DNA from 2 places in the Streptomyces sp. NPDC049597 genome. Region 1 is predicted to be linked to the other one. Evidence: riboswitches for the same ligand, from Rfam matches in the RefSeq annotation. Region 1 holds a riboswitch; the other holds the start of a gene.
What was found. A riboswitch is a leader RNA that binds a small molecule or an ion and turns the genes downstream of it on or off. The one in region 1 is predicted to bind cyclic di-AMP.

Region 1 (7,268 bases):
GCGGACCAGTGCGCCCGGACGCAGCGCGCCGCCGTCGGAGCGGGCCACCACGTCCGGGTCGAGGACCGCGATGAGGGCCTCGAAGTCGCCGCCCCGCGCCGCCGTGAGGAACGCGTCGACGGCCTCGCGCTGCCGGCCGAGGTCGGCGTCCGGGACTGCGGCCGTCCCCTGCACCCTGCGGCGGGCCCGGCTCGCCAGCTGGCGCGCGGCCGCCGGGGTGCGGCCCACCACGGGGGCGATCTCGTCGAACGGCACCGCGAACATGTCGTGCAGCACGAAGGCGAGTCGTTCCGCCGGAGCCAGCGTCTCCAGGACGACCAGCAGCGCCAGGCCGACCGCGTCGGCGAGCAGGACCTCGTGCTCGGGGTCGAGCGCGTCCGCCCCGGTGACGATCGGCTCGGGCAGACGGGTCTCCATCGGCTCCTCGCGCCGTGACGCACGGGTACGGAGCATGTCCAGGCAGACCCGGCCGACCACGGTGGTCAGCCAGCCGCCCAGGTTCTCGACGCGTTCGGAGCCGGAGCGGCTCAGACGCAGCCAGGCCTCCTGGACGGCGTCGTCGGCTTCGGTCAGCGAGCCGAGCATCCGGTACGCGACCGCGCGCAGGTGCGCGCGGTGCTCCTCGAAGCGCTGCGCCAGGAAGTCGTGCTCGTTCATCGTCCGCCCCGTGTCCGTCGTCGTCCGGCCTGTCACAGCATTGACGGAGTGCGCGGCGCGGATGTGACGCGAACGGTGCCACCAGGCCGGATGTGCCGGGACGAGGCCGAAAAGCGTGGCCGCGGAGGCCGAAAACGTCGCCGCGGGGGCCGAAAACGCGGCGGAGACGACCTGTGGGGCCGGATCGGCGGGACCGGACCGGTAAATGGGAGTGGATCTTGCTCCGGATGGCGTAAGGTGGTGTTCACCGACGCGGGGTGGAGCAGCTCGGTAGCTCGCTGGGCTCATAACCCAGAGGTCGCAGGTTCAAATCCTGTCCCCGCTACTGAAGACGGCGGCCCGGCAATCGAGATGATCGATTGCCGGGCCGCCGTCGTTTCCGTCGTCGGTTGCGCCCTCGTTTTCGGCGTCGTGACCTGGGCTTCTGTGCGGCCGGACGTGGCAAGTCGCCGCGCGCCCCCGGGGCGCGCAGCATGGGAAGTGCGCGGCACCGGTCCGTGGCCGTGGGTGGAGCGGCAGGGAGAACACCTGTGGGGCGAGAACAGCGCAGCAGCTACGGCGCGCCGTGGTTCGTCCGTCTCCTGCCCGCCGTGATGATCGCCGCCGGCATCGTCTTCGACCTGCTGACGCCGGCCCGTTTCACCGCGGTGCCGCTCTTCGCCGCGGCCCCGCTCATCGCGGCGCCGATCGTCACCTGGGTCGTGACGCTGCTCACCGGTATCGCCGCCGTCCTGGCCACGACGGGCCTGCACACCTACAACAACACCATCGCCCAGATCACCGCCTTCACGGAGACGAGCACGGTGCTCACCGTGGCGGCTCTCGCGCTGCTGATCAACGGGGTCGTGAGGCGCAGCAGCGCGCGGCTCGCCTCGGCGCGGGTGATCGCCGAGGCCGCGCAGCGCGCCGTGCTGCCCACGCCCGCGGACCGGATCGCCGGTCTGCACATCGCGGCGCGCTACGAGGCGGCGCAGGCGGACGCGTTCATCGGCGGTGACCTCTTCGCCGTGCAGGACACCCCGCACGGGGTGCGGCTGATCGTCGGGGACGTGCGCGGCAAGGGGATGGAGGCGGTGGCGGCCGTCGCCGTGCTGATCGGGGCCTTTGGGGAGGCGGCCGAGCAGGAGACCTCGCTCGAAGGCGTGGCACGGCGGCTGGAGCGGGCGTTGAAGCGCGAGGACATGCGGCGGGAGGGGCTTGACGCCATCGAGGGGTTCACCACCGCCGTGCTCGGCGAGATCCCGCCCAGCGACGGTGTGGGGGACGGGACCGTACGGCTGGTGAACCGCGGGCATCCCGACCCGCTGGTGCTGCACGCCGACGGCGAGCTGGACGTGCTGGAGCCGTCCGAGGCCGCGCTGCCCCTGGGGATGGGCGACTTGGGCCTGTGGCCCGACCGCGCGGAGGAGTATCCGCTGCCCGCCGGCGCGACGCTGCTGCTGTACACGGACGGCCTGTCCGAGGCCCGTGACGCCCGAGGCGTCTTCTACGACCCGGGTGAACGACTCCGGGGAAGCGTCTTCCCCGGCCCCGAGGGCCTGCTCGACGCGCTGGTCGAGGACGTGCGCCGGTACACGGGCGGCAGGTCCACGGACGACATGGCGCTCCTGGCGGTCGGCAGGCCCGGGGTGGGGCAGCCGGAACGGCGGCGGACGGTGCCGGTCGTGTCCGCCGACGGCGCGTCCCGGACGCAGGGGCGGCGCGCGGTGCGTGGCGCGGGCGGCGCCCGCCCGGCGCGGGGGGTACGGCACACCGACGGCGGGTGGCGGAGCAGCGGGCACGGCACGCCGGACTGAGGGGCGCAGCCCGAGGGGACGGCGAACGCTCAGCACATCAGTACGGTGTGTAGCCAAACGGTGTCACTCTGCATAACATTTGACGCAACGTCAGGTGATGTCGCCGGCCTGAAGGGTGATCAAGTCGCCCGATTCCGCCTGCTTCTGTCCTGGTAAGTCCTGGCCGCGGGCGTTAATGATCAGCCGGAACAGCTTGGAATCCGGCCCCGGCTTCTATTAACGTTCGATAACGCAGCGCGGTCGTCCCAGCCGTCGCAAGAGACGGCACCGTGCGCACGCGCCGAATCCCGCAAGGGAACCGGGGAACCACCAATTGGGGTGAATCGGGCATCGTTTGCCGCTCAGTCCGCGGCCGAGGACGCCCGTAGGAGACCTTCCTGCTCCGAACCCGTCAGCTAACCCGGTAGGCGAGAAGGAAGGAAAGGAGTACGCCTTCGTGGCGTCCAACATGCCTGCCCCCGAGGCCCCGTTCGTGCCCGCTCACTTCGGCGGCGACACCGCGGAGCGGACGTGGGAGGAATGGAATCCCACCGAGGAATCCATCCGTCCGGTGCGCGGCCGGCACCGCGTCGTCAAGCAGCGCGGCGGGCTCGCCCGCAGCTCCACCGTCCTCGGCGTCGGTGTCATCGCCGCGGTCGGCGCCGGTGGCATAGCGACCGCCCAGGACAAGCCGGCGGTCTCCATCTCCCTTCCGGACTCGATCGCGGACAAGCTCCCCGACGCCGCGTCACTTCCGGGCGTGGGCTCCCTCCTCTCCGACGACTCCGGCTCCGAGGCGAACGCGGCCCCCCTGACCGCGATGACGACCGTCGCCGATGGCGGGACGGGTGCCGACGGGCAGTCGGCCGGCGCCGGCGAGGCCCTGCGCGCCCGCATCCTCCAGCAGGTCGAGCAGCAGCGCGCCGAGGCGGACGCCGAGGCGAAGGCCGCCGCCGAGAAGCTGGCCGCCGAGCAGGCCGCCGCCGCGGCGGCGAAGCAGCAGAGCGAGGCCGAGGCCCAGGCGGCCGAGGAGAAGCGGAAGGCCGAGGAGGCCGCGCGGGCCAAGGAGGAGGCGGAGCGCCTCGCCAAGCTCGCCGCGAGCTACGCCCTGCCCACCTCCTCGTACACGATCACCTCCACGTACGGCGAGTCCGGCTCCATGTGGTCCTCCGGCCAGCACACCGGTCTGGACTTCGCCGCTCCCACGGGCACCCCGGTCAAGGCGGTCCACGGCGGCACGATCAAGTCGGCCGGCTGGTCCGGTTCGTACGGCTACCGCATCGTGCTGGAGCTGGAGGACGGCACCGAGGTCTGGTACGCCCACCTGTCGTCGATGACCGCGAGCGCGGGCCAGACGGTCGCCACAGGCGAGACCATCGGCCGCGTCGGCGCGACCGGCAACGTCACCGGGCCGCACCTGCACATGGAGGTGCACACCGCGGGCGGCTCCGGCCTCGACCCGATGGCCTGGCTGCGGGACAAGGGCCTCACGATCTGATCGAGGGCAGCGGCCGACGGCGCGCGGTACGGGGTTCGGGTGCCGCGCGTCCCCGTGTCCGCGCCGTCCCCGGTGGCGCCTGTGCGCGGCGGCAGGGCGCGGACGCGACGCCGACGACGCCTCGTGCGAGGCGGGCGGGGCGCGGCAGCTGCGACGAGGGCCGCGCGGTCAGCGGCGGTACGGGTTGTAGCCGGAGTAGTCGCGGTGCGGGGGCGGTACGGCGACCCGGCCCGTGGCCCGCGCCGCGTACACGAGCGCGGGCGCGGCCACGTCCCTGCGCCGCCACAGGTGGTGCAGCAGCTCCCGCTCGCGCTCCGCGAAGTCCGGTCCCGCGGCGCCGCGGTGGGCCCGGTGGCGCAGAGAGGCGAGCGACGTCGCGAACGCCTCGTACTCGGAGACCGCGTGGCCCGCGGCAGGGCCGTACGTCCGCCGTGCCCAGTCGCGCGCCATCGTGCGGGCGCGCATCGAGGACAGCGCCTGCGGCTCCGCGTCCGCCAGCCAGCCCGCCGCCGCGTACGCCGGCAGCTCGCTCGATATCGTGCGCAGCTCGCGCTGCCGGGTCCATATGGTCAGCCAGGTCAGCAGCCCGAAGGCGGGCACCATGAACGCCGCGTACACCCCGTAGAAACCCCACGGGCCGAACAGCGAAACCGAGCCGTTCCACAGGGCGTGCATGCCCATCGCGAGGACGAGGCCGAGCAGGGGCAGCGCGATGCGCCGTATGCGCCGACGGGGCGCGGCGAGTGCGGCAAGGCCGAAACCGATGCCGGTGAGCACCGTGAACAACGGGTGCGCGAACGGCGACATCACGATCCGCACGAAGAACGTCGCCGCGGTGACCGAGGCCAGGCCCGAGGTGCCGAACGCCTGGTCCTCGCCGTAGGCGTTGCCGAGGTACAGGATGTTCTCGGTGAAGGCGAAGCCGGTCGCCGTCACGCCCGCGACCACCACCCCGTCCACGAGGCCGGTGAAGTCCCGTCTTCGGAAGAGGAAGAGGAGCAGGACCGACGCCGCCTTGGCGCTCTCCTCGACGACCGGTGCTATGACCGTCGCGCCCAGGGTGTCGGCGGAAGCGGGATCGGCGGTGGCGGTGGCGATCCAGCGGGTCGCGAAGGTGTTCGCGAGGATCGCGATCAGGGCGGCGGCGCACGCGCCCCAGGCGAAGGCGAACAGCAGATTCCGCCAGGGGCCGGGCTCCACCCGGTCCAGCCAGCGGAACGCCGCCACCAGCAGCGGCACCGGCAGCGTCGCGAGGCCGAGGCCGATCAGGAAGCCCTGGGTGCCGGTCTGTTCCCGTACGAGCGCGAGGATCACCAGTCCGCACAGCCCGAGCAGAGTGATCAGCACACCCGCCCGGACCGCACGGCTGCGCCACAGACGGGCGGCACGCATCCGGCGGCGCCGCGCGGCGGTCTGCGGCACGCCGCCGGCCGGCCCGCCGCCCTGCTCCTGCCGGCACGGGGGCACCGCCGGATGCGGCGGGCGGCTCGCCATCGTGTGCTGCGCGGACGACTGGGACACCTGTCGACCCTAACGAGAGGCACCGACAACCGGCGAGGGTGCGGCGAGGTGCGCGGTACGTCACCGTGTCCGCACCGCATCGGTCAGGGCCCGACGGCGAGGGCCCGCGCGGTCACGCCTGCGGCAGCACCCGGCGGAACAACAGGTCGTGGACCTTGTGGCCCTTGTCCAGACCCTGGCCCTCGAAGCGGGTCAGCGGACGGAATGCGGGACGCGGGGCGTAGCCGCCGTCCGGGACGGTGTTCTCGAAGTCCGGGTGTGCGGTGAGGACGTCGAGCATCTGCTCGGCGTACGGCTCCCAGTCGGTCGCGCAGTGCAGGACAGCCCCGGGTCGAAGCCGCTGGGCGGCCAGCGTCAGGAACTCCGGCTGGATCAGCCGCCGCTTGTGGTGGCGCTTCTTGGGCCAGGGATCCGGGAAGTAGACGCGCATGCCGTCGAGCGAACGGGGCGGCAGCATCTCGCGCAGCAGGATGATGGCGTCGCCGTTGGCGACCCGCACGTTGGTCAGGCCGTTCCGCTCGGCGAGGCCGAGCAGGTTGCCCTGGCCCGGTGTGTGCACGTCGACGGCGAGGATGCCGGTGTCCGGATCGTCGGTGGCCATCTGCGCGGTGGCCTCGCCCATCCCGAACCCGATCTCCAGGACGACGGGCAGCCCGCCGAACATCTCGTCGAGGTCGAGCACCCGGTGCCCGTCGATGTCGAGTCCCCACACCGGCCACAGCCGTTGCAGCGCGTCGCCCTGCCCGGCGGTCACCCGGCTGCGGCGCGGCTGGAAGCTGCGGATGCGCCGCTCATGATGCGACCCGGCCGGATCGGCGGCGGGCCCGCCGGGGAAACGCGGCTCGCCCTTGGCGCGGATTATTGGGCGCGGGGTGTCGGGGGTGGTGTTTCGAGACTCAGACACAATGCCTCGATTCTACGAGGCCGGCCGCGGGGCCCTGCCGGGCGCGGGAGGGGCCGGGCGCGTGGGCCGACCGGGCCGGAGCCCGCCGGGCCCCTCCGGGCGCGGGGCCTGCCGCGCCCGGGCCCTTCCGGACCGGAGTCCGCCGGGCCCAGGCCTTTCAGGACCGGAGTCCGCCCGCCCGGCGTTGCCGCGTCGGTGCGCCCGGGGCGTGTCCGGTCGCCCTGTCGCGTGAGTGCCCCTGGCTCGTCCGCCCCGCCTTGCCGCGTCGGCGTGTCCGGAGGGTGGCCGGTCGCCTCGCCGCGTCGGTGCGCCCGGTGCGTGTCCGGTCGCCTTGCCGCGTCGGTGCCGGAGCCCGACCGCCCTGCCCTGCCATGTCAGTGCCCGGGCGCGTCCGCGTGGTGGATCCGGTCCTCCTTCAGGGCCTGGAGCGCGCGGCGGGCCACCTCCCGGCCGATCGGGAGGGACGCCGTGGCCGCCGGGGACGGGGCGTTCAGCACGTGGACCGTCCGCGGCGCCTCGCGGATCAGGAAGTCGTCGGCCAGCGTCCCGTCCCGCAGCACCGCCTGGGCCCGCACTCCGGCCAGGGCGGGGCGCAGGTCGTCCTCGGACACGGCCGGGAGCAGCCGGCGCACCGCCTGCGTGAAGGCGCGCTTGGACAGGGAGCGGTGCAGCTCGCCGGCCCCGTAACGCCAGTGCCGGCGGGCGATCTGCCAGGAACCCGGCCAGCGCAGGGTCTCCGCGAGCTCCAGGGGGCGCACGGCCGACCAGGTGTAGCCCTCGCGGGCCAGGGCCGGGACGGCGTTGGGACCGACGTGGACACCGCCGTCGATGCCGCGGGTCAGATGTACCCCGAGGAACGGGAACGCCGGGTCCGGCACCGGATAGACCAGGCCGCGGACGAGAGCGGGGCGGG
Region 2 (7,268 bases), on a different contig from region 1:
AGGACACCGGGCAGCTCGGGCGGGCCAAGCTCTACGACCTGATCGTGGACAGGATCGTGGCGAAGGCCGCCGCCGACGCGGGGGTGAAGGTCACCCGCAAGGAGATCCAGGACGCACGGGCCGCTCTCGCCGCGCAGTCCGGCGGGGAGGAACAGCTGGCCGCCATGTATCTGCAGCAGCGCGGGGTCGCGCCCGGCCGGCTCGACGAGGTCGTGCGCCGGGACGTCCTCGTGAACAAGCTGGCCGCCGCGCTCGGCGTGACGAACGGCCCCGAAGGGCAGCAGCGGATGAACGAGACGTTCACGGCCGCCGCCAAGTCGCTGAAGATCGACGTGAACCCGCGCTACGGCGCCTGGGACGACACCAAGCTGGAGCTCGGCGCCTACAAGGCGCCCTGGATCACGCAGGTGTCCCGGGAGGCGGAGGCCGTCGAGGCCGGCGCATAGGCCCTCTCTTTCGGATCCTGCCGGGCTCGACCGAAAGAGAGGACCTGAGCCGAGGTAGGTTCGAGGGGTGACCGAACCTGTCGACGCCGGCCGTATCGTCCTGCTGACCGCCAGCCACCGCGTGGCGCCCGGACTGCTGTCCTGGCCGGCGTGGCAGACGCTGCACGCCGCCGACCAGGTTTACTGCGCCGACGCCGCCCACCCGCAGCTGCCGTACCTGCGCGAGGCGGGTGTCGCCGTCGAGCGGGCCGCGCCGAGCGCCCAGGAGCTGGTCGACGCCTGTGCCGGGGGGCGCACCGTGGTCGTCCTCGCCTCCGGCGAGGGCGACCGGGCGCTGACCGACGGACTGGCCCGCCTCGGCGGTTCCGGCCAGGTGCGGATGCCGGACCTGGAGCTGCTGCCCGGCTCGTACGACCTGCCCGGCGCGCGGCTGCTCGACCTCGTCGAGGTCATGGACCGCATCCGCCGCGCCTGCCCCTGGTCCTCGCAGCAGACGCACAAGGGCCTCGCCAAGTACGGCATCGAGGAGGCCTACGAGCTGGTCGAGGCCATCGAGGACGGCGACCGCGACGAACTGCGCGAGGAGCTCGGCGACGTCCTCCTCCAGGTCGTCTTCCACGCGCGCATCGCGGAGGAGGGCCGCGCCGAGGACGGGTCGGAGCCGTTCTCGATCGACGACGTCGCCGGCACCATCGTCGAGAAGCTGATCCACCGGCATCCGCACGTCTTCGGCGACGAGACCGCCGAGACGCCGGAGGAGGTCAAGGCGCACTGGCTGCGCACCAAGGCGATCGAGAAGCAGCGCGCGTCGGTGACCGACGGCGTCCCGCTCGGCCAGCCCGGCCTCGCGCTCGCGGCCAAGCTCGCCTCACGGGTGCGGACGGCGGGCCTGGACGCGCCGCCGCCGGCCGGTGAGGGCATCGGGTACGAGCTGCTGCACCTCGCGGTGCGCGCCGAGGCGGACGGCGTCGACCCGGAGGCGGCCCTGCGCGCGGCGGCCCGCGCCTACCGTGACGCGATCCGCGCGGCGGAGGGGCACGGCGGCCCGGATACCGTCGGGGTGTGAACGACCCGAACACCCCGCCCGAACTCTTCACCTGGGAGTTCGCCACCGACCCGTACCCCGCCTACGCCTGGCTGCGCGAGCACGCGCCGGTGCACCGCACCGCGCTGCCCTCCGGGGTGGAGGCATGGCTGGTGACCCGGTACGCGGACGCGAGGCAGGCGCTCGCGGACCAGCGGCTGTCCAAGAACCCGGCGCACCACGACGAGCCCGCGCACGCCAAGGGCAAGACGGGTATCCCGGGTGAGCGCAAGGCCGAGCTGATGACGCATCTGCTCAACATCGACCCGCCGGACCACACACGGCTGCGCCGCCTGGTCTCCAAGGCGTTCACACCGCGCCGCGTGGCCGAGTTCGCCCCGCGGGTGCAGGAGCTGACCGACCGGCTCATCGACGCCTTCGCCGAGAACGGCGAGGCGGACCTCATCCACGAGTTCGCCTTCCCGCTCCCCATCTACGCCATCTGCGACATGCTCGGCGTCCCCCGCGAGGACCAGGACGACTTCCGTGACTGGGCGGGCATGATGATCCGTCACGGCGGCGGGCCGCGTGGCGGAGTGGCCCGCTCCGTGAAGAAGATGCGCGGCTATCTCGCCGAGCTGATCCACCGCAAGCGTGAACAGCCGGGAGACGATCTCATCTCGGGGCTCATCAAGGCGTCGGACCACGGCGAGCACCTGACGGAGAACGAGGCCGCCGCGATGGCGTTCATCCTTCTCTTCGCGGGCTTCGAGACGACGGTCAACCTCATCGGCAACGGCGTGTACGCCCTGCTGCGCAATCCCGTGCAGCGCGAGCGGCTGCAGAGCTCGCTCGCCGCCGGCGAGAGCGCGCTGCTGGAGACCGGTGTGGAGGAACTCCTGCGCTACGACGGCCCTGTCGAGCTCGCGACCTGGCGGTTCGCCACCGAGGCGCTGGAGATCGGCGGACAGCGGATCGCCGCAGGCGACCCCGTGCTCGTCGTGCTCGCGGCCGCCGACCGCGACCCGGAGCGGTTCACCGAGCCCGACACGCTCGACCTCGCCCGGCGCGACAACCAGCACCTGGGGTACGGGCACGGCATCCACTACTGCCTCGGCGCCCCGCTCGCCCGGCTCGAAGGACAGACGGCGATCGCGACCCTGCTCAGGAGGATGCCGGACTTGCGACTTGCGGGCGATCCGGCCGATTTGCGGTGGCGTGGGGGGCTGATCATGCGTGGATTGCGCACTCTGCCCGTTGAGTTCACCCCCCTCGAGAGCTGACGCACCGTCAAGTCTGTGACTTTCACGTGATCTGCGCTGCATCGACTTGTGACTCACGTTCGAATGCGGCTACGTTCACCGTCGACTCGGCAGGCATCAGCAGGCCGCACAGTCCCCAGTAGTCACGCGAAAGGCAACCGCATGCGCTCCGGGAACGGACGTCACCGCCGCCCCCGTCAGGCTCCGGCCATCGTCGTCGCGGCAGGGGTGACCGGATCCGCCATCGCGCTCCCGCTGCTCGGCGCCGGCTCCGCCTCCGCCGCCGACGCGGCCACATGGGACCGCGTCGCCGAATGCGAGAGCGGCGGCATGTGGAGCGCCGACCTCGGCAACGGCTTCTACGGCGGGCTGCAGCTCTCGCAGCAGACGTGGGAGGAGTTCGGCGGCACGGCGTACGCGCCGAGCGCCGACCTGGCGAGCCGTTCGCAGCAGATCGCGGTCGCGGAGAAGGTGCTGGACGCCCGGGGGCCCGACGCCTGGCAGGCATGCGCCCCGATCGCGGGGCTGACCAACGACGACGTCTCGACCGGTGTCGACCCCGGGGACCTGCTGCCCCTGCCGGACGCGAGCCCGGAGGACGGCGCCGAGGCGAGCCCCGAGACGACGGCCGACGCGGGCGCCGGCGCGGACGCGCCGGCCGGTTCCGGTGACGCGGCCGCCGACGACCCGGCCGGGGGCGAGGCGGGCCGTCCGCAGGAGGCCCCTGCGGAGGACGCCTCCCCGGCGCCCACGCCCGAGGACGGCGACGCGCCGGTGTCCGAGTCCCCGTCCGCCGGCACGGACGCCGGGGCGCCCGACTCCGCGACCGGCACGGGCAGGCACCGCGGCGAGCCCGCCCATGACGACACCGAAACGGGCATCACGGACGAGGGGCGCGAAAGCGGTCGTCATGCCTCGCGAGGTGACGCATCGGCACGTGACGGAGTGACAGCCGACGGCGCGTACACCGTCCAGCCGGGCGACACTCTGTGGGCCATCGCCGACGAGCGGGAGGTGCCCGGAGGCTGGAGCGCGCTCTACGAGGCGAACGAGAAGACCGTGGGTGCCGACCCCGATCTCATCCTCCCCGGTCAGAGCCTCGATCTCGGCCTGGGCGACCAGTAGTTCGAGCGGCGATTCGCTGCCATATGTCCGTTCTGTGCAAGTGAGACAAGCGTCTCTTTGCTGCAACTGGCCGACACTGTCCAGCAAATTCACCCAAGCCGTGCGCGACCTGCGCAAACGCCTCCCAAGTGGAGGGCGGTTCGGGCGATTTCTCCCCGATGTTCGACTTTGAACATCGGGGAGCGGTGTGTTTACGGTCTGAACCGCTCGCCATCGCGGGCACCGTCGACCGTCACGCCGAATCCTGCCGTCGGTCGGGGGGAACAGTCGTCGCTCAGTGCGCCGAAGGCAGGAGCGGGGGACCCAAGGTAAGTGCCGGTCCCGGCCGTCGCAGACGACGGCCGTGAACGGCTGGGGGTGGAGCCGCGCGCAACGACGCGCGGCCGGGCAACTCTTCCGGCCCGAACCCGACAGCTCACCTCGCAGGCGTCGGTGAGGAGAAGCTCCATGCTGCGTTCCGGCCATGCCAAGCACCGCCGCTCCACCGTCCTCGACCGGGCGGCTCGCCTCGCAACGCTCGCCGGCGTCGCCGGTGCCGCCATCGCTGCCCCGATGCTCGGCGCCACCTCGGCGTCCGCCGCCACCGCCGCCGAGTGGGACGCCGTCGCCCAGTGCGAGTCCGGTGGCAACTGGTCCATCAACACCGGCAACGGCTACTACGGTGGCCTGCAGTTCTCCGCCTCCACCTGGGCCGCCTACGGCGGCACCGCGTACGCCCCGTCCGCCGACCAGGCCTCCAAGTCCCAGCAGATCGCGATAGCCGAGAAGGTCCTCGCCGGTCAGGGCAAGGGCGCCTGGCCGAGCTGCGGCGTGGGCCTGTCCAGCACCCCCTACAACGGCGGCTCCGCCGAGCCGGCGCAGCCCGCCGCCGAGCCGGCCGAGAAGCGTGCCGAGGCCCCGACCACCCGCTCCGAGCGTGCCGAGGCCCCCGCGCCGAAGAAGGCCGCGGCCGCCACGTTCAAGAAGGGCGACGGCGAGTACAAGGTCAAGGCCGGGGACACCCTGGGCTCGATCGCGGAGGCCGAGAAGGTCAAGGGCGGCTGGAAGAAGCTCTTCGAGCTCAACAAGGACGTCATCGAGGACGCCGACGTCATCTACCCGGGCCAGCAGCTCCACCTGAGCTGACCCCCCGCCGTCCGCGTGCCCGCGGACGGGTTCCGAGCCCCCCGGTCCGGCGCTGCTTCCCCCGTAAGCGCCGGGCCGGGGTTCGGTCGTGAAGGGCCCCGAAGAGCCTTACTTACGGGTAGCTTGCGGGCGTTTTGTCCGGCACGCACAGCGTTCATGCCCTTTTTCGTCCCACGGGGCGGGCATCGGCCGGCCTTTGCCCCGGAGACGGTTAGGCTCTTGCCGCAAGGCCAAGCAGACCTCTGCACATTTCTCGCGTCACATCCCAGAAGGAGATGCTCGTGCCGTCCATCGACGTCGTCGTAGCCCGGGAAATCCTGGACTCCCGAGGCAACCCCACGGTCGAGGTCGAGGTTGGCCTCGACGACGGCAGCACGGGTCGTGCTGCTGTTCCGTCCGGCGCCTCCACCGGTGCGTTCGAGGCCATTGAGCTCCGCGACGGTGACCAGAACCGCTACCAGGGCAAGGGTGTCGAGAAGGCCGTCCTCGCCGTCATCGAGCAGATCGGCCCCGAGCTCGTCGGCTACGACGCCACCGAGCAGCGCCTGATCGACCAGGCGATGTTCGACCTGGACGCCACCGACAACAAGGCCTCGCTCGGCGCCAACGCCATCCTCGGTGTCTCCCTCGCCGTCGCGCACGCCGCCTCCGAGGCGTCCGACCTGCCGCTCTTCCGCTACCTGGGCGGCCCGAACGCGCACCTGCTGCCCGTTCCGATGATGAACATCCTGAACGGCGGCTCGCACGCCGACTCCAACGTGGACATCCAGGAGTTCATGATCGCGCCGATCGGTGCGGAGTCCTTCTCCGAGGCCCTGCGCTGGGGCACCGAGGTCTACCACACCCTCAAGAAGGTGCTGAAGACCAAGGGCCTGTCCACCGGTCTCGGCGACGAGGGCGGCTTCGCGCCGAACCTCGACTCCAACCGCGCCGCCCTCGACCTCATCCTCGAGGCCATCAAGGAGGCCGGCTACGCCCCGGGCAAGGACATCGCGCTCGCGCTGGACGTCGCCGCGTCCGAGTTCTACAAGGACGGCGCGTACGAGTTCGAGGGCAAGGCCCGCTCGGCCGCCGAGATGACCGAGTACTACGCGGAGCTCGTCGACGCGTACCCGCTGGTCTCCATCGAGGACCCCCTGTTCGAGGACGACTGGGCCGGCTGGAAGACCATCACCGACAAGCTCGGCTCCAAGGTCCAGCTCGTCGGCGACGACCTGTTCGTCACCAACCCGGAGCGCCTGGCCCGCGGCATCGAGGAGGGCGCCGCCAACGCCCTGCTGGTCAAGGTCAACCAGATCGGTTCGCTGACCGAGACCCTGGACGCCGTCGAGCTCGCCCAGCGCAACGGCTTCAAGTGCATGATGTCCCACCGCTCCGGCGAGACCGAGGACGTCACCATCGCCGACCTGGCCGTCGCCACCAACTGCGGCCAGATCAAGACCGGCGCCCCGGCCCGCTCCGAGCGCGTCGCCAAGTACAACCAGCTGCTGCGCATCGAGGAGATCCTCGACGACGCCGCTGTGTACGCCGGCCGCAGCGCCTTCCCGCGCTTCAAGGGCTGATCACGGGCTGACACCCCCGCCTCCGTACGTCCCCGGCCCCGGTCCCGTACCGTGTCCGGGGACGTTCGCGTGTGAAGGGGAGGCGAGAGAGCATGGCACGCAGGCCGGAGCCGGACCGGTTCTCCACCGCGACGAGGCTGCGGCTGCTCGGCGAGCAGACCGCCGCCCGCGTCTACCGGTCGCAGAGCCGCCGTCAGGCCCGCCGCTCCCGGCTCACCGGCCGGGCCGCGTTCCTCGCACTGATCGTCTGCTCCCTGGTCGTCGCCCTCGCCTACCCCATGCGCCAGTACGTCTCGCAGCGCGCCGAGATCGCCGAACAGGAACGCCGGATGGCCGAGGCCCGCGAGCGGGTCGAGGAGCTCCGCGACGAGAAGGCGCGCCTCCAGGACGACATGTACATCCGGCGCCTGGCACGTGAGCACCTGCACTACGTGCTCCCGGGCGAGACCGGCTACACGGTGATCGACCCCGAGACCGCCGAGGAGCGCCGTGAGGACGAGAGTGCGGCGGACCGGCCCTGGTACTCGAACGTCTGGAACGGCGTGGACGACGCCGACCGCCAGTAGCCCCCAGTAGCGACCACAGCAGCAAGGCAGGCATGGAAACCCCTCCTCCCACCACCGAGCACACCGAGCCGACCGACGCGGACATCGCCGCGTTCGAGCAGCAGCTCGGCCGGCCGCCGCGCGGACTGCGCGCCATCGCGCACCGCTGCCCCTGCGGA

Region 2: another riboswitch for cyclic di-AMP. It lies ahead of AB0K02_RS05195 (transglycosylase family protein); the one in region 1 lies ahead of AB0K02_RS29970 (M23 family metallopeptidase).

Annotation. Positions count from the first base shown of each region.
Region 1 is NZ_JBFAOY010000039.1:29,820-37,087, forward strand. It holds gene sigJ (RNA polymerase sigma factor SigJ) at 1-657, opposite strand, end outside; tRNA gene AB0K02_RS29960 (tRNA-Met) at 909-982, shown strand; gene AB0K02_RS29965 (PP2C family protein-serine/threonine phosphatase) at 1,251-2,453, shown strand; cyclic di-AMP (ydaO/yuaA leader) riboswitch at 2,722-2,878, shown strand; gene AB0K02_RS29970 (M23 family metallopeptidase) at 2,890-3,930, shown strand; gene AB0K02_RS29975 (PrsW family intramembrane metalloprotease) at 4,099-5,451, opposite strand; gene trmB (tRNA (guanosine(46)-N7)-methyltransferase TrmB) at 5,564-6,355, opposite strand; gene lhgO (L-2-hydroxyglutarate oxidase) at 6,730-7,268, opposite strand, start outside.
Region 2 is NZ_JBFAOY010000002.1:298,696-305,963, forward strand. It holds gene AB0K02_RS05175 (SurA N-terminal domain-containing protein) at 1-446, shown strand, start outside; gene AB0K02_RS05180 (nucleoside triphosphate pyrophosphohydrolase) at 514-1,512, shown strand; gene AB0K02_RS05185 (cytochrome P450) at 1,509-2,753, shown strand; gene AB0K02_RS05190 (transglycosylase family protein) at 2,895-3,857, shown strand; cyclic di-AMP (ydaO/yuaA leader) riboswitch at 4,128-4,301, shown strand; gene AB0K02_RS05195 (transglycosylase family protein) at 4,305-4,982, shown strand; gene eno (phosphopyruvate hydratase) at 5,258-6,544, shown strand; gene AB0K02_RS05205 (septum formation initiator family protein) at 6,637-7,110, shown strand; gene AB0K02_RS05210 (DUF501 domain-containing protein) at 7,143-7,268, shown strand, end outside.